4 regions of the Streptomyces sp. NPDC020362 genome follow, and region 3 is predicted to be linked to each of the others. Evidence: riboswitches for the same ligand, from Rfam matches in the RefSeq annotation. Region 3 holds a riboswitch; each other region holds the start of a gene.

The links. A riboswitch is a leader RNA that binds a small molecule or an ion and turns the genes downstream of it on or off. The one in region 3 is predicted to bind cyclic di-AMP.
Region 1: another riboswitch for cyclic di-AMP. It lies ahead of AB0H32_RS08220 (transglycosylase family protein); the one in region 3 lies ahead of AB0H32_RS24135 (M23 family metallopeptidase).
Region 2: another riboswitch for cyclic di-AMP. It lies ahead of AB0H32_RS34375 (NlpC/P60 family protein); the one in region 3 lies ahead of AB0H32_RS24135 (M23 family metallopeptidase).
Region 4: another riboswitch for cyclic di-AMP. It lies ahead of AB0H32_RS05940 (transglycosylase SLT domain-containing protein); the one in region 3 lies ahead of AB0H32_RS24135 (M23 family metallopeptidase).

Annotation. Positions count from the first base shown of each region.
Region 1 covers NZ_JBFAET010000012.1:84,743-89,916, reverse strand. The annotation lists gene AB0H32_RS08230 (septum formation initiator family protein) at 1-368, opposite strand, end outside; gene eno (phosphopyruvate hydratase) at 555-1,841, opposite strand; gene AB0H32_RS08220 (transglycosylase family protein) at 2,184-2,876, opposite strand; cyclic di-AMP (ydaO/yuaA leader) riboswitch at 2,881-3,050, opposite strand; gene AB0H32_RS08215 (transglycosylase family protein) at 3,233-4,288, opposite strand; gene AB0H32_RS08210 (cytochrome P450) at 4,455-5,174, opposite strand, start outside.
Region 2 covers NZ_JBFAET010000143.1:1,049-6,222, forward strand. The annotation lists gene pcrA (DNA helicase PcrA) at 1-1,575, opposite strand, end outside; cyclic di-AMP (ydaO/yuaA leader) riboswitch at 1,861-2,033, shown strand; gene AB0H32_RS34375 (NlpC/P60 family protein) at 2,041-3,396, shown strand; gene AB0H32_RS34380 (tellurite resistance/C4-dicarboxylate transporter family protein) at 3,502-4,470, shown strand; gene AB0H32_RS34385 (hypothetical protein) at 4,474-4,827, opposite strand.
Region 3 covers NZ_JBFAET010000070.1:14,763-19,936, reverse strand. The annotation lists gene AB0H32_RS24145 (pitrilysin family protein) at 1-778, shown strand, start outside; gene AB0H32_RS24140 (pitrilysin family protein) at 775-2,163, shown strand; cyclic di-AMP (ydaO/yuaA leader) riboswitch at 2,382-2,545, shown strand; gene AB0H32_RS24135 (M23 family metallopeptidase) at 2,558-3,313, shown strand; gene AB0H32_RS24130 (GntR family transcriptional regulator) at 3,627-4,322, shown strand; gene AB0H32_RS24125 (HPr family phosphocarrier protein) at 4,522-4,803, opposite strand; gene AB0H32_RS24120 (GNAT family N-acetyltransferase) at 4,981-5,174, shown strand, end outside.
Region 4 covers NZ_JBFAET010000008.1:59,569-64,742, forward strand. The annotation lists gene AB0H32_RS05925 (hypothetical protein) at 1-585, opposite strand, end outside; gene AB0H32_RS05930 (carboxymuconolactone decarboxylase family protein) at 659-1,120, shown strand; gene AB0H32_RS05935 (HAD family hydrolase) at 1,185-1,997, shown strand; gene AB0H32_RS05940 (transglycosylase SLT domain-containing protein) at 2,034-2,522, opposite strand; cyclic di-AMP (ydaO/yuaA leader) riboswitch at 2,526-2,723, opposite strand; gene AB0H32_RS05945 (polyprenyl synthetase family protein) at 3,256-4,266, shown strand; gene AB0H32_RS05950 (DUF2092 domain-containing protein) at 4,523-5,174, shown strand, end outside.

The sequences.
Region 1 (5,174 bases), on a different contig from region 3:
GGGTCGATCACGGTGTACCCGGTCTCACCGGGCATCACATAGTGCAGCCGGCGCCGGATCTGCTGCTCGGCATAGGCGTCGTCCTGCCAGCGCGCCTTGAGGTCGCGCAGCTGCTCGACGCGCTCGCGGGCCTGCCGCTGCTGCCGTTGGACGTCGGCGATCTCGGCGCGCTGGGAGACGTACTGGCGCATGGGATAGGCGAGGGCGACGATCAGCGTGCACAGCACCAGCGCGAGCAGGGCGGCCCGGCCGGTGAGCCGGGAGCGGCGGGCCTGTCGCTTGGTCTGGGAGCGGTAGACCCGGGCCGCGGTCTGCTCGCCGAGCAGCCTGAGCCTGGTCGCGGTGGAGAACCGGTCCCGGCCGGTCATGACAGCTCACCTCGCATCATCGCTCCGGCCACCCGCTATCGGCCGGGGGTCCGGGGGGTGCCCCCGGGACAGCACAGCACGGCCATCTTCCCCGCCTCCCGTCAACACGCGCGTACGTCCCCGACACGGTACGGGACCGGGTACGGGGACGTACGTACGACTGGCTGGGACTTGGCCCGGGAGGGGTCAGCCCTTGAAGCGCGGGAAGGCGCTGCGGCCCGCGTACACCGCGGCGTCGTCGAGGATCTCCTCGATGCGCAGCAGCTGGTTGTACTTGGCGACGCGCTCGGAGCGGGCCGGGGCGCCGGTCTTGATCTGGCCGCAGTTGGTGGCGACGGCCAGGTCGGCGATGGTGACGTCCTCGGTCTCGCCGGAGCGGTGGGACATCATGCACTTGAAGCCGTTGCGCTGGGCCAGCTCGACGGCGTCCAGGGTCTCGGTCAGCGAGCCGATCTGGTTGACCTTGACCAGCAGGGCGTTGGCGGTGCCCTCCTCGATACCGCGGGCCAGGCGCTCCGGGTTGGTGACGAAGAGGTCGTCGCCGACCAGCTGGACCTTGTCGCCGAGCTTGTCGGTGATGACCTTCCAGCCGGCCCAGTCGTCCTCGAACAGCGGGTCCTCGATGGAGACCAGCGGGTAGGCCGCCACCAGCTCCTCGTAGTACTCCGTCATCTCGGCGGCGGAGCGCTCCTTGCCCTCGAAGACGTACTTGCCCTCCTTGTAGAACTCGGAGGCGGCGACGTCGAGCGCCAGGGCGATCTGCTCGCCGGGGACGTACCCGGCCTGCTTGACGGCCTCCAGGATGAGGTCGAGGGCCTCACGGTTGGAGCCGAGGTTCGGGGCGAAGCCGCCCTCGTCGCCGAGGCCGGTGGACAGGCCCTTGGACTTCAGGACGGACTTGAGGGTGTGGTAGACCTCGGTGCCCCAGCGCAGGGCCTCGGAGAAGGACTCCGCGCCGATCGGGGCGATCATGAACTCCTGGATGTCCACGTTGGAGTCGGCGTGCGAGCCGCCGTTCAGGATGTTCATCATCGGCACCGGCAGCAGGTGCGCGTTCGGGCCGCCCAGGTAGCGGAAGAGCGGGAGGTCGCTGGCCTCGGAGGCGGCGTGGGCGACGGCGAGGGAGACGCCGAGGATGGCGTTGGCGCCGAGGGAACCCTTGTTGTCGGTGGCGTCCAGGTCGAACATGGCCTGGTCGATCAGGCGCTGCTCGGTGGCGTCGTAGCCGACCAGCTCCGGGCCGATCTGCTCGATGACGGCGAGGACGGCCTTCTCGACGCCCTTGCCCTGGTAGCGGTTCGGGTCACCGTCGCGCAGCTCGATGGCCTCGAAGGCGCCGGTGGAGGCGCCGGACGGAACGGCGGCACGACCCGTGCTGCCGTCGTCGAGGCCGACCTCGACCTCGACCGTGGGGTTGCCTCGGGAGTCCAGGATTTCCCGGGCTACGACGACGTCGATGGACGGCACGAGCATCTCCTTCATGGATGTGACGCTGGTTGTGCGGGGCGGGTGCGCCTTGCGACTAGAGCCTAACCGTCCCGGGCCCGTCGGCCACCGACCGACCGTCCCGTGGACAGGGAGACCGTACCCATTGTTCACGTCCGGAACAAAGGGGCTTCCGGATGAGGCCCGGCTGAAGAGTGGGGAAACAGGGCGGGAAAGCAGGGCGGGGAAACAAACAACCCCGCCCCGGCGCGTACGGGGGAACACGCGCCGGGGCGGGGAGCCCGTGGGGACGGGGGGATGACCCTCACGAGGCCTTCAGAGTGGGGGCGGGCCTTGTGAGAGCGCTGTGGTTCCGGTGGGAGCCAGGTGTCACTTCAGGTGCAGCTGCTGGCCCGGGTAGATGAGGTTGGCGTCCTCGACGATGTCCTTGTTCAGCTCGAACAGCTTCTTCCAGCCGCCCTTGACGCCGTGCTTCTCGGCGATGGTGCTGAGGGTGTCACCCTTGACGACCTTGTACTCGCCGTCGCCCTTCTTGACCTTCTTGCCGGTCGGGGTGGTGACGGTCTTGCTCGGGGCCGGACGCTCGGCCGAGCGGGAGGCGGCCTGCGTGTCGGTGGAGCGGGTGGTCGGCGCGGTGGTCTTCGCCGGGGCGCTCTTGGGCGCGGCGGTGGGGGCGGAGCCGCTGTAGGGGGTGCCGGACAGGCCCGTGCCGCACACCGGCCAGGCGCCCTTGCCCTGGGCGGCGAGGACCTTCTCGGCGACGGTGATCTGCTGCGCCTTGGTGGCCTGGTTGGCCTGCGCGGCGTAGGCGGTGCCGCCGTACGCGGCCCAGGTGGAGGCGGAGAACTGCAGGCCGCCGTAGTAGCCGTTACCGGTGTTGATGGCCCAGTTGCCGCCGGACTCGCACTGGGCGACCGCGTCCCACTCGGAGCCGGTGGCGGCGGAGGCGTTGCCGGCCGCCATCAGCGGGGCGGCGACGACGGCACCGGTGACACCGGCGAGCGCGATGGCCCGGGTGGCCTTGGACGGACGACGGTGCTTGCCCTTGCCGGAAAACAGCATGGATCGATCCCCTCACCGACGCCTGCGAGGTGAGCTGTCGGGTTCGGGCCGGTTGAGTTGCCCGGCCGCACCTCCTGGGGAGGCGCGGCTTCACCCCTAGCCGGATCCAGCCTCAACTGCTGGCCCCGGCACTTACCTTGGGTCCCCCGCTCCTGCCTACGGCGCATGACGCGACGACTGTTCCCGGGCAACCGCTGGCAGGACTCGGCGTTGCGAGTGCCGGGGCTCGTGGTGACGAGCGGCCTTGACCGTAGACATGCGCCCGGCGGAATTTCAAAGACGATCAGGGCTTCTGAGACTCATCCCACACTTTCGCCAAAACGGACATTCGGCGTGAAGCGGGGCGTCAACTCCCGCTACTTTCCACCCTTTTCCGCACCGATATTCAGGGTCTGACCGGGGGTGATGTCGTTCGGGTCGGCGCCGACGACCTTCTTGTTCCCGGCGTACAGGGCGCGCCATCCGCCGTCGACGTCAAGGGAGTCGGCGATGGAGACGAGGGTGTCGCCGTCGCGGACGGTGTAGGTGCTCGCGTCGCGGGAGGCATGGCGGCCGGGCGAGGCGGCGTTCTGGCCGTTTGCCGCGCTTTCGTCCGCACTCCCGCCGCGGTGACGCCCGCCGCTGCTGAGCGAGCCGGTGTCGACGAGGCTCCAAGAGCCGTCACTCTGGGCGGAATTGTCCGAGTCTTCCGTGGTGGGGTCCGCGGTGGGCGACTCGTTTTCCTGCCGGCCCCCGGAGCCCGGCGAGGAGGATTTGTCGGACTTGGGGGTTTCATCGGCCTTGTCGGAGCGATGAGAACCGGTGTGCTTACTCGCGCTCGGTGACGGCTTGGCGGCCACATCCGAGGAGGAGTCGGACGAAGACGACGAGTCCGACAGGCCGGATGAGTCGGATGTATCGGTGGAGTCGGACGAGTCCTTGTGCCCGGAGGAGTGACCGGAACCCTGCGAGTCCGAGCCCTGCGCATCGGAGCCCTGCGCGTCCGAGCCCTGCGCGTCGGAGTCACCGAGGCCCGTGTCGACGTCCACGGAGCCGGAGTTCGAGGTCAGGCCGGAGAGCAGGGCGCAGGTGGCCCAGGGGGTGGTGCCCTGGTCGGCGAGGATCTTCTCGGCGACGGCGATCTGCTGCGAACGGCTGGCCTGGTCGGCGCTGTAGGCGTACTCCGAGCCGCCGTATTTGTTCCAGTCGTCCTGGGATATCTGCAGGCCGCCGTAGTACCCGTTGCCGGTGTCCGCGCTCCAGGAACCCCCGCTCTCGCACTGGGCCACCTTGTCCCATGTGGTGCCGTCGGCCGCGTTGGCGCTCGCGGCACCGAGGAGCGGGATGGCGATGGCGGAGCCGGTCACTCCGGCCGCGACGAGGAGAGCCGGAGCCTGACGGGGGCGACGGTGACGACCGTTCCCGGTGAGCATGCGGAAGCCTTTCGTGCGACAACGGGGCCGGCGTGACGGGTGAAGCGGGGTGTCACGCTGATGGGTGAACGTATCGGCAGACGATCACTTGTCACAAGTTAATGCCGCGCAGATCACGTGAAGATCACAGAATTGAGGTCTGCCGTACGCGCCCGGGCGGGTGTGCTCACGGCACGGGCGTGAACTCCACGGGCAGCGTGCGCAGGCCGCGCATGATGAGTCCGCCGCGCCAGCGCAGCTCGGCCGGATCGGCCGCGAGCCGCAGGTCGGGCAGACGGGTGAGGAGGGTGGCGAGGGCGGCCTGGCCTTCCAGCCGGGCGAGGGGAGCGCCGAGGCAGTAGTGGATGCCGTGGCCGTACCCGAGGTGCTGGTTGTCCCGGCGGGACAGGTCCAGCACATCCGGATCGGCGAACCGCTCGGGGTCGCGGTCTGCGGCGGCGAGGACGACGAGCACCGGGTCCCCGGCGGCGATGTCCTGGCCGCCGACGGTGAGCGGCCGGGTGCCGAACCGCCAGGTGGCCAGCTCCACGGGTCCGTCGTACCGCAGGAGTTCCTCGACACCGGTCTCCAGGAGGTCCCTCTCCCCGGCGGCCAGGGACGTCTGCAGCCGACGCCGCTGCTCGGGGTGGGTGAGCAGGGCGTAGGTGCCGTTGCCGATGAGGTTGACGGTCGTCTCGAAGCCGGCGAAGAGAAGGATGAAGGCCATGGCGGCGGCCTCGTTCTCGGTGAGGTGCTCGCCGTGGTCGGAGGCCCGGATGAGCCCGGAGATCAGGTCCTCGCCGGGCGCGGGCTCGGCGGGCAGCGCCTCGCGCTTGCGGTGGATGAGGTCGGCGAGATAGCCGCGCATCTTCTTCACGGACCGCGCGACCCCGCCCCTCGGCCCTCC
Region 2 (5,174 bases), on a different contig from region 3:
GTCCACGCGCTTCAGGGCCTGCGGGAAGCTGATCTTCTCGCGCTGGGAGAGGGCGTCGATCATCGCCTCCGCGCGCTCGCCGATGCCGCGCTTGGGGACGTTGAGGATGCGGCGCAGCGGCACCGAGTCCTCGGGGTTGGCGAGGACGCGCAGGTAGGCCAGGACGTCCCGGACCTCCTTGCGCTCGTAGAAGCGGACGCCGCCGACGACCTTGTAGGGCAGGCCTACTCGGATGAAGACCTCTTCGAAGACACGGGACTGTGCGTTGGTGCGGTAGAAGACGGCGACGTCACCGGACTTGGCCTCGCCCGCGTCCGTGAGGCGGTCTATCTCGTCGGCGACGAACTGGGCCTCGTCGTGCTCGGTGTCGGCGACGTAGCCGGTGATCCGGGCGCCCTGGCCGGCGTTGGTCCACAGGTTCTTCGGGCGGCGGGACTCGTTGCGCTCGATGACCGCGTTTGCGGCGGACAGGATGGTCTGCGTGGAGCGGTAGTTCTGCTCCAGCAGGATCGTCGTCGCGTTCGGGTAGTCCTCCTCGAACTGGAGGATGTTGCGGATCGTCGCGCCCCGGAAGGCGTAGATCGACTGGTCCGCGTCACCCACCACGCACAGTTCGGCGGGCGGGAGGTCGTACGCGTTCGGGGGGACGTTCTCGTCGTGGGCACCCGTGCCGACCAGCTCACGCACCAGCGCGTACTGGGCGTGGTTGGTGTCCTGGTACTCGTCGACCAGGACGTGCCGGAAGCGGCGGCGGTAGTGCTCGGCGACGTCCGGGAAGGCGCGCAGCAGGTTGACCGTCGTCATGATCAGGTCGTCGAAGTCGAGCGCGTTGGCCTCGCGCAGCCGCGACTGGTAGAGCGCGTAGGCCTGGGCGAGGGTCTTCTCGAAGCCGTCGTTCGCCTGGGCGGCGAAGTCCTCCTCGTCGATCAGCTCGTTCTTGAGGTTGCTGATCTTGGCGCTGAAGGACTTGGGCGGGAAGCGCTTGGGGTCCAGGTCCAGGTCACGGCAGACCAGGGCCATCAGGCGCTTGCTGTCGGCGGCGTCGTAGATGGAGAAACTCGACGTGAAGCCGAGCTTCTTCGATTCGCGCCTGAGGATCCGCACGCAGGCGCTGTGGAAGGTCATGACCCACATCGCGTGCGCACGCGGGCCGACGAGCTGCTCGACGCGCTCCTTCATCTCGCCCGCGGCCTTGTTGGTGAAGGTGATCGCGAGGATCTGGCCCGGGTGCACGCTCCGCTCGGCGAGCAGATGGGCGATGCGGTGGGTGAGCACGCGGGTCTTGCCGGAGCCGGCGCCGGCGACGATGAGCAGCGGGGAGCCGGCGTGGACGACCGCGGCGCGCTGGTTCTCGTTCAGCCCCTCCAGGAGCGCCGCCGCGTCGATCGCGGGGCGCGGGGCGCCGTCGCGGTAGTAGGCGTCCCGGTCCGGTGGTACGTCGAACTTCCCGCCGAACAGATCGTCCGGAAGCGGCTCCGGAGCGTGATCGTCCTCGGGCGGCGGCGGGGGTTCCTCCTCGCGCCCGCGGGAGGGCTGGAGGTCCGCCAGGAAGCTGTCGTCAAAGAGGCTGCTCATCGCTCTCCGAGTCTAGGGCGCCGCACCGACAACCGGTCGCAGTCCCCGGAACACGGCTCCCGCGGGCGCCCGCTATCGGACACGGCCCCGGGGAGTCGATCACCGTCCCGATCCGTGCCGATCGGCCCTCACGCTGCGAAAGCACCTTGTCACGCCTGTATGAAAACGGCCTCAGGTCACGGAAATGTATCGGACATATGACTCACCAACCTTCACAAGAGTCACACGAGTTGGCTAGGTTGCCGTCAGGCCGCACGACCCCCTTCCGGCGAACGTCGCCGAGCGCTGCGGCCTCCGCCGAGTCCGGTGCGCCTTCACGCGGCCACTGGAGCCGGGGACCCACCGATCCTGGGGTGAATCGGCCGACTCCCGCCCGGGACGAAGCCGTAGGGCAACCCTTCCGAACCACCCGCCCGAACCCGACAGCTAACCCGGTAGGCGGCACATTGGAAGGAGTCGCCTCCCTTGGCGTCGCACCGCAAGCCGCGCCCCGGCACAACCCTCGGACCGGGCGTTCGCACGCCCGACCTCGCCACCGCCGCCATCACCTCCGTGGCCGTCCTGCCCCAGACGGCCGAGGCCGCCCCCGCTCCGGACGGCCGGCCGAGCCTGGCCGAGATCGAGAAGAAGGTCGACGAGTTCTACCGCCGGGCCGACTCGGCGGCCGAGGAGCAGCCGGCGGGCAGGCAGCGGGGGCGGGTGGACGCCCCGGCCGAGGAGAGCGCCCGGCGCCCGGGCCGGCTCTCCAAGGCTCGTGAGGAGCTGGGGTCGTTCGCCGTCGCCCCCGACACGACCGCCCTCCTCGCGGAGTATCCGCAGGACCACTTCGCCCCGGACCGGGTGATGAAGCGGCTGGCCTCGCGTGTGAAGGACGCCGCCGGGCGGGGGCGGACCACCGCGGGCCCCGAGGCGCCGACACAGGCTCCGACAGCGACGGCGGCAGCGGCGCCGTACGACGTGAAGACGGCCAAGGCGGCCGTTCAGAAGAAGCTCGTCACCGCGCGTGAACTGCTGTCACGGCTCACGGCCGAGGAGCGCGCACGGCCTGCCGCAGCCGAACAGTGGCCCCGGGAGGAGACCGCCGGGCAGGCGGCCGAGCCACTGCGGCAGGGGGTGCCGGCACGACAGGCGGCCGGGCCCGTGCGGCACACGGCCGAGCCGGTGCGGCACATGGCCGAGCCCGTGCGGCACACGGCCGAGCCCGTGCGGCAGCGGGCAGCGGCACGGCAGGAGACCGGCTCGGCGTCCACCGGACTCACCGACTGGCCGACCACCGAGACCACCAGCTCGCCGACCACCGGTCCCAACGACTCTGCGCCCACCGGCCCCACCGGCTGGCCGACCACCGAGACCGTCGACTCGGCGTCCGCCGGTCCCACTGACTCGGCGTCTGCCAGTCACGCCGACTCGGCGTCCGCCGATCCCACCTGCGCGGCATCCACCGACCCCACCGACTCGTACGCCACCCGGGCCGAAAAGGCGGTCGCCTTCGCCCGCGCCCAGGTCGGCAAGCCGTACGTGTCCGGTGCCAGCGGCCCCGGCTCCTACGACTGCTCCGGACTGACCCAGGCCGCCTGGAGGGCAGCCGGTGTCGCCCTCCCGCGCGCCGGCCACGACCAGGCCCGTGCGGGCACCCAGGTGCCCCTCGCCGACGCCCGGCCCGGTGACCTGCTCTTCTTCCACGGCAACAGCAGCCATGTCGGCCTCTGCACCGGCGACGGCATGTTGATCCACGCTCCGACGCCCGGCGGGTGCATCCGCGAGGAACCCGTCTACCAGTGGGGCGAACCGATCGTCCACAGCGTGGTGCGGCCCGTCTGACCGGATCCTTTTCCTGACCCATTCTTCCCCGTCCCGTGCTCTTTTCGAGCCCCACGCGCGCGTGCCCTCCTCCCGCGGGCTGCCCGGATACCTAGCATCGGGCGCATGGCCGGCATCTCAGCTCTGCGCGCGTGGTGGGCGGAGCGTCCGCCGGCGGCGGGCGCCGCCGTCATGGCGACCGGCATCGTGTCGGTGAGCCTGTATCTGACGGGCACCGAGACGCTTTCCCTGGTCTTCCTGTGGCTGGCCTGTCTCGCCTGGGTGGCGTTCGCCGCGAACTTCGTCGTTCGGCTGCTGGGGCAACGGGAGCGGTGGGCCGCCGAGGCCCGGAGCCCGGGCGCGCTCACCGCCGTCGCCGCCACGACGGTGCTCGGCACCCGGATCTCGGCGTTCGGCTGGCAGCGGCTCGCGGGGGCGTCGCTGGCCCTGGCGGCGCTGCTCTGGCCGGTGCTGCTCGTTCTCGTCGTACGGCACTGGAAGTCGCGCATGCCGGGAGCGGTGTTCCTGTGCTGTGTGGCCACACAGGGGCTCGCGGTGCTGGCGGCGACCCTGGCAGCGGCCACGACGACGGCATGGCTCGCGCGCGCCGCGATGGTGCTGTTCTGGCTGGGCCTGGTGCTCTACGGGATCGCCCTGCCGCACTTCGACCTGCGGCAGGTCCTCGAAGGGCCCGGGGACCAGTGGATCGCGGGCGGGGCACTCGCCATCTCGGCACTGGCCGGGGCGAAGCTGCTGTCCGCCGACAGCGCGCGCCTGTATCTGTGGAACGACGACGACCGCGGTGTGCTGCGTGACGCGACGGTCGTGCTGCTCGCGCTGGACCTGGCCTGGTACCTGGTGCTGCTGGCCGCCGAGGTGGCCCGGCCGCGGCTGGGCTACGACACGCGGCGGTGGGCGACGGTGTTCCCGTTGGGAATGACGGCGGCGGCCACGCTGTCGGTCGTGGCCGCCGTCGGAGGCGCATGGCTGAGGGAGCCGGGGCGGGTGCTGGTGTGGGTGGCGGTGGCGGCGTGGCTCGTGGTCGCGGCCGGTGCCGCGCTCGCGGCCCGCCCCGGGTTCAGCCGAGCGGGCTGAGCGTCACGTCCACAGCACGGCGATGAAGATGTTCGCCATGGTCAGCAGGCCGACCAGCCCGAAGAGGCGCTTGTCGACCTTCTCCTCGTCGCGCTGCACGTAGACCAGCCCGAGGATCACGATCAGCAGGGCCAGCTTCACGCCGATCTTGATGGCGTTGACGTGGTGGTCGTCGGCCTGGTTGAGGCCGACCAGGGCCACACCGGTGACCAGCATGGTGAGCGCGCCGTGCAGCATCCCGGGGACGAAGCGGGCCGTGCCCTGGCCCATCGCCTTCATCTGGGTGAGGAAACCGCCGAGCAGTGCCGCGATACCGATGATGTGCAGGCCGACGAAGAGATGGATGAGTACGTCCATGAGCCCGGAGCCTAATGAGGGGCCCCGAAGGCTCCGGTCACCGGGCCCCCACAGGCATGCGTCGGTCTTGCATATATGCGCCCCATAGCACCCCGCGGCTCCGGCATGTTTCACATTCCGCACATCGGTCACCACGCTGCGTGAAGGCGACGACTCCAGGCGGACAGTTCTGTCACATACCGTCACGATGCGATCCGTCACAGCCAGTTCCGTACAGTGCGTTACCTGGCTGTCACAGTCCGGCCTACCGTCCTCCTCCAGGTGACCGGCTCCCCACCGCCGCCCGTGCCAGGGCGGCACTCGGTCACCACCCCCGAGAAAGATCCGGCGGCGGCCCGCTCCCCCTG
Region 3 (5,174 bases):
CTCCGTGGTCGGCGACATCGACCCCGCGCAGACCCTGGCCTGGATCGAGAAGTACTTCGGGTCGATCCCCGGCCACGACGGCAAGCCCGACCCCCGCGACGGCTCCCTGCCCGAGACCATCGGTGAGCAGCTGCGCGAGGTCCTCGTCGAGGAGGTGCCCGCCCGCGCCCTGATGGCCGCCTACCGGCTGCCGCACGACGGCACCCGCGAGGCGGACGCGGCCGACCTGGCCCTCACCGTTCTCGGCGGCGGCGAGTCCTCCCGCCTGTACAACCGGCTCGTGCGCCGCGACCGCACGGCGGTCACGGCCGGATTCGGCCTGCTGCGCCTGGCCGGCGCGCCCTCCCTCGGCTGGCTGGACGTGAAGACCTCCGGTGACGTCGAGGTTCCGGTGATCGAGAGCGCGATCGACGAGGAGCTGGCCCGGTTCGCAGCGGAGGGCCCCACGCCCGAGGAAATGGAGCGCGCCCAGGCCCAGTTGGAGCGCGAGTGGCTGGACCGGCTCGGCACGGTCGCGGGCCGCGCCGACGAACTGTGCCGGTACGCCGTCCTGTTCGGCGATCCGCAGCTCGCCCTCACCGCCGTCGAGCGGGTCCTGGCGGTGACCCCCGAAGAGGTCCAGGAGGTCGCCAAGGCCCGCCTGCGCCCCGACAACCGCGCGGTTCTCGTCTACGAGCCGAAGTCCCCGGAGACCGCGCAGGATGCCGACGTGCCCGAGGACCCGGAGCAGGAAGCGACCGTAGAGGCCGGCAACGACGACGAGGAGACGGCCAAGTGAGCGAGCTCGCCACCATGGACTTCCACCCCCAGCCGGAGCCCGGCGAGGCCAAGCCCTGGGCGTTCCCGGCCCCCGAGCGTGGCAGTCTGGACAACGGCCTGACCGTGCTGCGCTGCCACCGCCCCGGCCAGCAGGTCGTCGCCGTGGAGGTGCTGCTGGACGCGCCCCTGGACGCCGAGCCGGCCGGCCTGGACGGCGTCGCCACGATCATGGCGCGGGCCTTCTCCGAGGGCACCGACCGGCACTCCGCGGAGGAGTTCGCCGCCGAGCTGGAGCGGGCCGGCGCCACGCTCGACGCGCACGCCGACCACCCCGGCGTCCGTATCAGCCTGGAGGTCCCGGCCTCCCGGCTGGCCAAGGGCCTCGGCCTGCTGGCCGACGCCCTGCGCGCGCCCGCGTTCGCCGAGAGCGAGGTCGAGCGGCTGGTCCGCAACCGCCTGGACGAGATCCCGCACGAGCTGGCCAACCCCTCCCGCCGGGCCGCCAAGGAACTCTCCAAGGAGCTGTTCCCGGCGACCTCGCGCATGTCCCGACCGCGCCAGGGCACCGAGGACACGGTCGAGAAGATCGACGCGGCGGCCGTGCGCGCCTTCTACGACCGTCATGTGCGGCCCGTCACGGCCACCGTGGTGGTGGTCGGCGACCTCACCGGCACCGATCTGGACGCGCTGCTCGGCGACACCCTGGGCGCCTGGACCGGCACCCCCGGCGAGCCGCGGCCGGTGCCTGCGGTGAGCGCCGACGACACCGGCCGTGTCGTCATCGTGGACCGGCCCGGCGCCGTCCAGACGCAGCTGCTCATCGGCCGGATCGGCCCCGACCGGCACGACCGGGTGTGGCCCGCCCAGGTGCTCGGCACGTACTGCCTCGGCGGCACCCTCACCTCCCGCCTGGACAAGGTCCTGCGCGAGGAGAAGGGGTACACGTACGGCGTGCGCGCCTTCGGGCAGGTCCTGCGCTCCGCGCCCGACGGCACGGGCGCCTCGATGCTCGCCATCAGCGGCTCCGTGGACACCCCGAACACCGGTCCCGCGGTCCAGGACCTGTGGACGGTGCTGCGCACGCTAGCGGCGGACGGTCTGACCGACGCCGAGCGCGATGTCGCCGTGCAGAACCTCGTCGGCGTGGCGCCGCTGAAGTACGAGACCGCCGCGGCCGTCGCGAGCACCCTGGCGGACCAGGTCGAGCAGCACCTGCCCGACGACTTCCAGGCGACGCTGTATCAGCAGCTCGCCTCCACCGGCACGGTGGAGGCCACCGCGGCGGTCATCAACGCCTTCCCGGTGGACCGCCTGGTGACGGTTCTGGTCGGCGACGCGGCCGAGATCAAGGCGCCGGTCGAGGCGCTCGGCATCGGCGAAGTCACCGTCGTGGCGGCCGAGTAGAGCCCGGACGCCGCCACGCGCGGGGGCCCTGACGACCGACGGGTCATCAGGGCCCCCTGCCGTGCGCCGCCCTTCTCCAGATGTCCGAATTGGGGCAGAGCTGCCCGTCTGCCCTGTGGGATGTACTACAAAAGCGCGGATCCGTTTGGGGATCGAAAGCCGGGCCGCTTAGCGTCGTCCGGGCTGTCCGTCAGGCAGTGCGCCGCGCCCGCGGCACCGGACAGTCATCGCCGAGTCCCCGTACGGCGCGAGCCAGGGGAGCCGGGGACCCACCGCAGTCCCTGGGGTGAATCGGACGCCCGCGCGCGAGCGAGGGGGTCCGTAGGAGACCTTCCTGCTCCGAACCCGTCAGCTAACCCGGTAGGCGAGAGGGAAGGAAAGGACCAGCCATTTCATGGCGTTCATAGGTGCCACCGGGAAGCACCGCAGGCCCGGCCGGGCCAGGCGCACCTCCGTCCAGGCGGCCGGCATCGCGGCTCTCACCGGTACCGGTGTCATCGGCACCCTCGCGGCCACGCCGGCGCTCGCCTCGGACAGCTCCGCCGAGCAGACCGGCCTCACCCCGGTCATCACCGTGAGCGACTCGCTCGCGGAGCAGATCGACGAGCAGGCCACCGCCCAGAAGGAGGCCGCCGAGCAGAAGGCGGCCGAGGAGGCCGCGGCCAAGGCTGCCGCCGAGAAGGCCAGGGAGGACCGCGAGGCCCGGGCGCGTGCCGCCCGTGAGGCGGAGCGCAAGCGTCTGAACGCCTTCGTCGCCCCGATCGCGAACTCGTACGTCTCCACGGGCTACAAGACCGGCGGCTCCCTGTGGTCCTCCGGCTCCCACACCGGCATCGACTTCCACGCGGCCAGCGGCACGGTCGTCCACGCGGTCGGCTCCGGGACCGTCGTCTCCACCGGCTGGGGCGGGGCCTACGGCAACCAGATCGTGATCCGGATGGCCGACGGCATGTACACCCAGTACGGCCACCTGTCGTCCATCGGCGTCACCGTGGGCCAGAAGGTCACCCCGGGCCAGCAGATCGGCCTGTCCGGCGCGACCGGCAACGTCACCGGACCGCATCTGCACTTCGAGGCCCGTACGACGCCCGAGTACGGCTCGGACATCGACCCCGTCGCCTACCTCCTCAAGCACGGCGTGAACGTCTGACGCCTCCGCGAGCGCGGTGCCGGTGCCTCCTCCGCGAGCGCGGTGCGAGTGCCTGACTCCTCCGCGAGCGCGATGCGGGTGCCCGGCACCTCGGCTAGCACGGTGCGGGTGTCCGACGGCCGCGCGTACGGCAGCCCAAGCCCCGGCTCACGAGCCGGGGCTTTCGCCGTTTTTCACTGCGCCCGCCGCACCCGCTGTCCAAAAAATATCCATGGATTCCGGCCCGCCGTCGGAAATTCCGACTCATTGCAATAGAGTCACGGAACACACGTCCATCGTCGACGTTTCACGGGGATTAAGGCGGAGGTCGGTCATGCGTGTTCCGGCGCACTCGGTGTGCACGGCGATCCGGGACGACATCGTCGCCGGTGTCTACGAGCGCGGCAGCCGCCTCACCGAGGAAGTCCTGGCCCGCCGCTACGGCGTCTCTCGCGTCCCCGTCCGCGAGGCGCTGCGCACCCTGGAGGCGGAGGGCTTCGTGGTGACCCGGCGGCACGCGGGTGCCTGTGTGGCCGAGCCGACCGAGCAGGAGGCCGCGGACCTGCTGGAGATGCGCATGCTCCTGGAGCCCCTCGGTGCCTCCCGGGCCGCCCAGCGGCGTACCGAGGCCCATCTGAAGGTGCTGCGCGGTCTGGTCCGGCTGGGTCAGGAGCGGGCCAGGCACGGCAGCAGCGAGGATCTGCGCTCGTTGGGCGGCTGGTTCCACGAGACGCTCGCGCAGGCCTCGGGCAGCTCCTCGCTGACCTCGGTGCTGACCCAGTTGCGGCACAAGATCGCCTGGATGTACACGGTGGAGCCGCCGTCGAGCCCGGCGGAGTCCTGGGCGGAGCACGGCGCCATCGTGGACGCGGTGGCGCGCGGCGACGGCGAGCGCGCGCGGGCGGTCACGGCGCTCCACGCCGAGCGCGCGACAGCCGTGCACCGGCTGCGATTCCCCTCGCAGGGCGACCGCACGGAGCGTGTGAGGAATTCGCAACATGCCGTAAACATGCCGAGCCTGCGGCATTAACACGGGCGCCGTATACAAAGAGGAGATATTCGTTGGGCGTGTATTTCCGCTGCCCTTTTCCCGGTGCACCGGGAATTCTCGCTCGCGTGCCGTCCGTGCGCCTGCCGTGAATTCATCCGGCCGACCGCTCCCGGAGCGGGGGCTGCCGAAAACGCAGAAGCCGCGCCACCCGGAAATGGTGACGCGGCTCCGGCATGGATCAGACGGTCTCGGGCAGCTCTTCCAGGCCCTCGGTGACCAGCTTGGCCAGACGGTCCAGGGCGGCGTCCGCGCCCTCGGCGTCGGAGGCGAGGACGATCTCCTCGCCGCCCTGGGCGCCCAGACCCAGAACGGCGAGCATGGAGGCCGCGTTGACGGGGTTGCCGTCGGCCTTGGCGATCGTCACGGGAATACCGGAGGCCGTCGCGGCCCGGACGAAGATGGAGGCGGGGCGGGCGTGGAGACCCTCGGCCCAGCCGACGTTGACGCGGCGCTCAGCCATGTGTTGCTGCCCTTCACTGTTCAGGGTTGTCTAGACCAGTTTCCCATATCGCGAAGCATGCCCGGAGCGGGCCTTCGCCCCGCCCCTGTGTGTCGCCGGACCGCGGCCTCGGTCCGGCTTCCGTCCTCCACAGACTGCCTCGCGCCGTTGTCGTACGCGAGCCGTACTCTGGGGCCCATGCAGAGCCCGGCGGACCGGCGCGACCGGCATGAGTACCCCGCCCACTGGGAGGCGGACGTGGTGCTGCGCGACGGGGGTACCGCGCGCATCCGGCCCATCACCGTTGATGACGCCGACCGCCTGGTCAGCTTCTACGAGCAGGTCTCGGACGAGTCGAAGTACTACCGCTTCTTCGCGCCCTACCCGCGCCT
Region 4 (5,174 bases), on a different contig from region 3:
CTCCCATCCCGCCCGCTGCCACCGGAGGAACTCCGCGATCAGCTCGGGCGGGTTGGCGGCCTCGGTGGCCTCCACCTCCCAGCCCGGGCAGTACATGTCGAAGATCACGACGGGCAGCGGACGGCCGAGGACCTTCTCGATCCGGCCCTCCGCGTGCAGCCGGCGGGCCAGCTCGATGCAGGCACCCGCGAAGTGCTCACCGAGCAGTTCGCGCCGAATGGCCTGATCGCCGTCGCTGTCGTCGTCCTCCTCGAACCACAGCCCGAGATCCTCGGCCTCCGCGGCGTACAGCCGGGCGCCGGCCGGGTCCTCGGGGACGTTCCCGAGCATCTCGAAGCCGTCCAGGAGCCAGCACGCGTAGTTCCAGCGGGCCTCGCCGGGGTCTCCGTGGCGCTTCTCCTGCTCGTACTGGGTCTCGGTGTTGTAGCCGATGGCCACGTACGGGCGGCGCTCGTCGTCGTCCACCCGCCAGATGCGGAAGGAGAGGGCGTAGATCTCCGGTTTCAGCTCCTCGGGGAAGCGCTCCAGGACACCGGTCGAAGCCTCCAGAAGATGCGCCGAAAAATCTCCGTGCCGATCGGTCACGACGTCCGCCCCCGTTCCGTCAGTGCAGTGAACACAACCTAGCGAGCACCACTGACACTCAGGGGGCAGCACCATGCAGGCACGGATGACGAACCCGGCGTACGTCCTCCCGGCCGCGCTGAAGGGCATCGGCACGATCTTCCAGGCGGTCGGCGAGGGCGGACTGCCCGAGGAGCTGGCTGAGATCGTCGGGCTGCGGGCCAGCCAGATCAACGGATGCAGCGCCTGTGCGCACGGTCACACGGTCAACCTGCGCAAGGCCGGTGCGAGCGAGGAGCGGATCGCGGCCGTCGGCGCCTGGCGCGAGGCGCCCTTCTTCACCGAGGCCGAGCGCGCGGCGCTGCAGCTGTCCGAGCGGGTCACACGGCTCGCCGACCGCTGCGAGGAGCCGGTGCCGGACGCGCTGTGGGACGAAGTCGCCGACCACTTCGACGAGAAGCAGCTCTCGGCGCTGATCCTCACCATCTCGCTCACCAACATGTTCAACCGCATCAACACCACCATCAAGGAGCCCGCGGGCACCACTTGGGGGTGAGAAGCAGACAAGTGCGGGAACATCAGGGTGAGTCGGTGGGGCGCACTGTCCGTATTCTCTGATCATGGCCGCACCCCCCGCATACGCACTGATCGCCACGGACCTGGACGGGACACTGCTGCGCGGTGACGACACCGTCTCCGACCGGTCGCTCGCCGCACTCGCGAGGGCGGTGCGGGCCGGTGCCCGGCATCTGGTGGTGACGGGCCGCCCGGCCCCGCGGGTGAGGCCCCTGCTGGAGGACCTCGGGTGCACGGGGCTCGCGGTGTGCGGGCAGGGCGCGCAGGTCTACGACGCCGGAGCCGACCGCCTGCTGTGGTCGGTGCGCCTGGACCGGGAACTGGCCGAGACCGCGCTCGGCAAGATCGAGGCCGAGGTGGGGCAGGTCTACGCCGCCGTCGACCAGGACGGCGTGGACGGGCTCACGCTGATCGAGCCGGGGTATCTGATGCCGCACCCGACCCTGCCGGCCGTGCGGGTCGGCCGCCGCGACGACCTGTGGTGCGAGCCCATCAGCAAGGTGCTGTTGCGCCATCACACACTGTCCGACGACGAGTTGGCGGCGGTCGCGCGCTCGGCGGTGGGTTCGCTGGCGACGGTCACGATGTCGGGGCCGGGGACCGTGGAACTCCAGCCGTGCGGTGTCACCAAGGCGACGGGGCTGGCGCTGGCCGCCGACCACCTCGAGATCCCCGCCGGGCGGGCCCTCGCCTTCGGCGACATGCCCAACGACATCCCGATGTTCGACTGGGCGGCGCACGGCGTCGCCATGGCCAACGCCCACCCGGAGCTCAAGGCCGCCGCCGACGAGGTCACCCTGTCGAACGAGGACGACGGCATCGCCGTCGTCCTCGAAAGACTGTTCCCGACCGACTGACCGGGATAACAGCAGGGGCCCCGCCGCGGGCGTTCGTCAGTAGGCGCCGTTGACGTTGTCCATCGACCCGTAGCGCGCGGCCGCGTAGTTGCAGGCGGCCGTGATGTTCGCGACCGGGTCGTAGATGTCGAAGGACGTGCCGGCCACGTGGTACGCGTTGAACGTCGGGTCGATGACCTGGAGCAGGCCCTTCGACGGTATGCCCTTGGCGGCGTTGGAGTCCCACAGGTTGATGGCGTTCGGGTTGCCCGAGGACTCGCGGATGATGTTGCGGTAGATGCCGTTGTAGGTGCCCGGGATGTGCTTCTCGGCCATGATCGCGAGCGATTCGCGGATCCAGCCGTCGAGGTTGTTCGGGTACCCGGCGAGTGTGGTGGAGGGCGTGGTGGCCGCGGGGGTGGCGGCGGACGCGCTGGTCGCGCCGATGACGGGAAGGGCGAGTACGGCGGCACCGGTGCCGGCCACGGCGAGCGTGCGGACGAGGCGGTTGGTGCGGTTGCGGAGGCGCTGAGCGGCAGCAGGCATGGCGTTGTCCCTCTCCGTCGCCTGCGAGGTGAGCTGTCGGGTTCGGGCCCGGGGAGTGCCCGGCCGTGCCTCCTGGAAGGCACGGCTTCACCCCTAGCCGTTCCGGTGACGACATGTGCATCTGCGCATGTGCCGGCCGGTCCGGCGGCTTACCTGGGTCCCCCGCTCCTGCCGTACGAATGAGTTCGTCGATGGGTGGTGTCAGACGCGGCAGGATTCGGCGTCCGCCTGACGTGCCGGGAAGCTATGCGAGAGCACATGTCCGGAACAAGTACCGGATTCACCCAACGTGCCAGTTGACCTTGGTCTGTCCCGTATGGGCAACTTGATCCTTTGCTGTTGCCAATCCTCAACTGGCCTTGCGGGGCAAGGGCGGAAGGGGGTTGTGCCGGATGGCTGGATATACCTGCCCGCGTGACCCAACTCACGAAATGGCAAAGTGTACCAAATCAGACATGCGGGATTAGAGGGATTTGCTGCGCATGACGCAAAAGGAGTAATTCGCCCACGGCCCGGTTCGCGACAAATCGGACCAGTTGCTGTTAAGTCAATAGATGTCCGTCGTTATCAGATGATCAAGAACATAGCGGCCGTGATCCGATAGCGCCCGGCCTGGACCGGTGGGCGCTATCGGTGATCGAAACAGGACCGGATACGCTGACTTGAGTGATGGCAGCGACCTATCGACAAACCGCGTAACCGCCAGCAGACACCAGCAGACAGGAGACCCCTCGTGACCGTCGTCGGGCCGTTCGGGCTGAGCGTGCGGGACCAGGCTCTGGAAGCCGATGTCCAGGCCGGATTGGCGGCTGTCGAGGAAGGCTTGCTCGAAGCCACCAAGAGTGAGGTCCCGTTCATCACGGAGGCCGCGCAGCACCTCGTACGAGCCGGTGGGAAGCGGTTCCGGCCGCTGCTCGTGATGCTTGCCGCGCAGTTCGGCGACCCGTACGCGCCCGGCGTCGTACCGTCGGCCGTCGTCGTGGAGCTGACCCACCTGGCCACGCTGTACCACGACGACGTCATGGACGAGGCGGCCGTGCGGCGCGGCGTGGACAGCGCCAACACGCGCTGGGGCAATTCCGTCGCGGTCCTCACCGGCGACTTCCTCTTCGCCCGCGCCTCCCAGATCCTCGCCGACCTCGGCCCCGAGGCGGTACGGGTGCAGGCCCTCGCGTTCGAGAGGCTGGTCACCGGGCAGATCCTGGAGACCGCGGGTCCCTCGGACGGCCGCGATCCGGTCGAGCACTACCTGGACGTGCTCGGCGGCAAGACGGGATCGCTGGTGGCGGTCTCGTGCCGGTTCGGCGCGATGATGTCCGGCGCCGACGAGACGGTCGTCGACGTGCTCACCCAGTACGGCGAACGGCTCGGGGTCGCCTTCCAGCTCGCGGACGACGTCCTGGACATCGCCTCCGACTCGCGCGAGTCCGGCAAGACCCCGGGAACCGACCTGCGCGAGGGCATCCCGACGCTGCCCGTGCTCCGGCTGCGCGAGCGGGCCGCCCGCCTCGGCCTGCCCGAGGACCTCGCGCTGTGCGAGCTGCTGGACTCCGACCTCAGCGACGACGCCCGGCTCGCCGAGGCGCTCACCGCCCTGCGCGCGCACCCCGCCCTGGAGCAGGCCCGCCGGGACACCGTCCGGTACGCGGAGGAGGCGCGGGCCGCCCTGGCCCCGCTGCCGGAGTGCGACGCCAAGGCTGCGCTGACCGAGCTGTGCGACGCGGTGGTGCACCGGGCCGGCTGACCCGGGGCGGCATGCCCGCAACGAGCGCGAGGGCGGCGTCTCCCGCACGACCCCTACGGGTCGGGGGAGACGCCGCCCTCATGTGTCATACCGCAGGCGTACACGGAGTTGGCTCCGAGGTCTGACGCTTCCGCGCGGCCGATTTGGTCAGATGGAGACCACGGAAATCACCACTCCTCACCGATTCGGGTGAGAATGGCGGCTCAGGTGGACCAGCGTGAGGACAGCCGCCGCCGACGACGGAGGTAAGGCACAGATGGCACCGTACGAATCCGACGACGCAGCGGGCATCGCGCAGGACGAGGACCTGCGCGCCGGACGCCGCAAGGCCGCCCGGTACGCGGTCCCGGTCGCGGTGGTGGGGGTGGCGGCGGCCACGATCGGGCTGGTCCCGGCGCTCGCCGCCTCCGGTGACCCCGACCTGCCGAAGATCACCGCACAGCAGCTCATCGAGAAGATCGCCAAGTCGGACGTGCAGCAGCTGTCCGGCACGGTGAAGGTCACCACCGACCTCGGCCTGCCGAACCTCGGCGGCCTGGAGAGCAGCCTGGCCTCGGGGGCGGCCCAGCGCGGCGGCGACGGCTCCTCCGCGGACCCCAAGGCCAAGCTCACCGAGCTGGTCTCCGGCACGCACACCCTGCGCGTGGCCGCCGACGGCCCCGACCGGCAGAAGCTCTCGCTGCTGGAGAGCGGCGCCGAGTACAGCATCATCCACAACGGCAAGAACGTGTGGGGCTACGACAGCAAGAGCAACGAGGTCTACCACGGCACCGCCGCCGACTCCGGCAGGAAGCACCGGGCCGAGCCGCCGGCCACGCCCAAGGACTTCGCCGACGAGGCTCTGAAGTCGGTCGACGACACCACGTCCGTGACGGTCGACGGCACCGTCCAGGTCGCCGGACGCGACG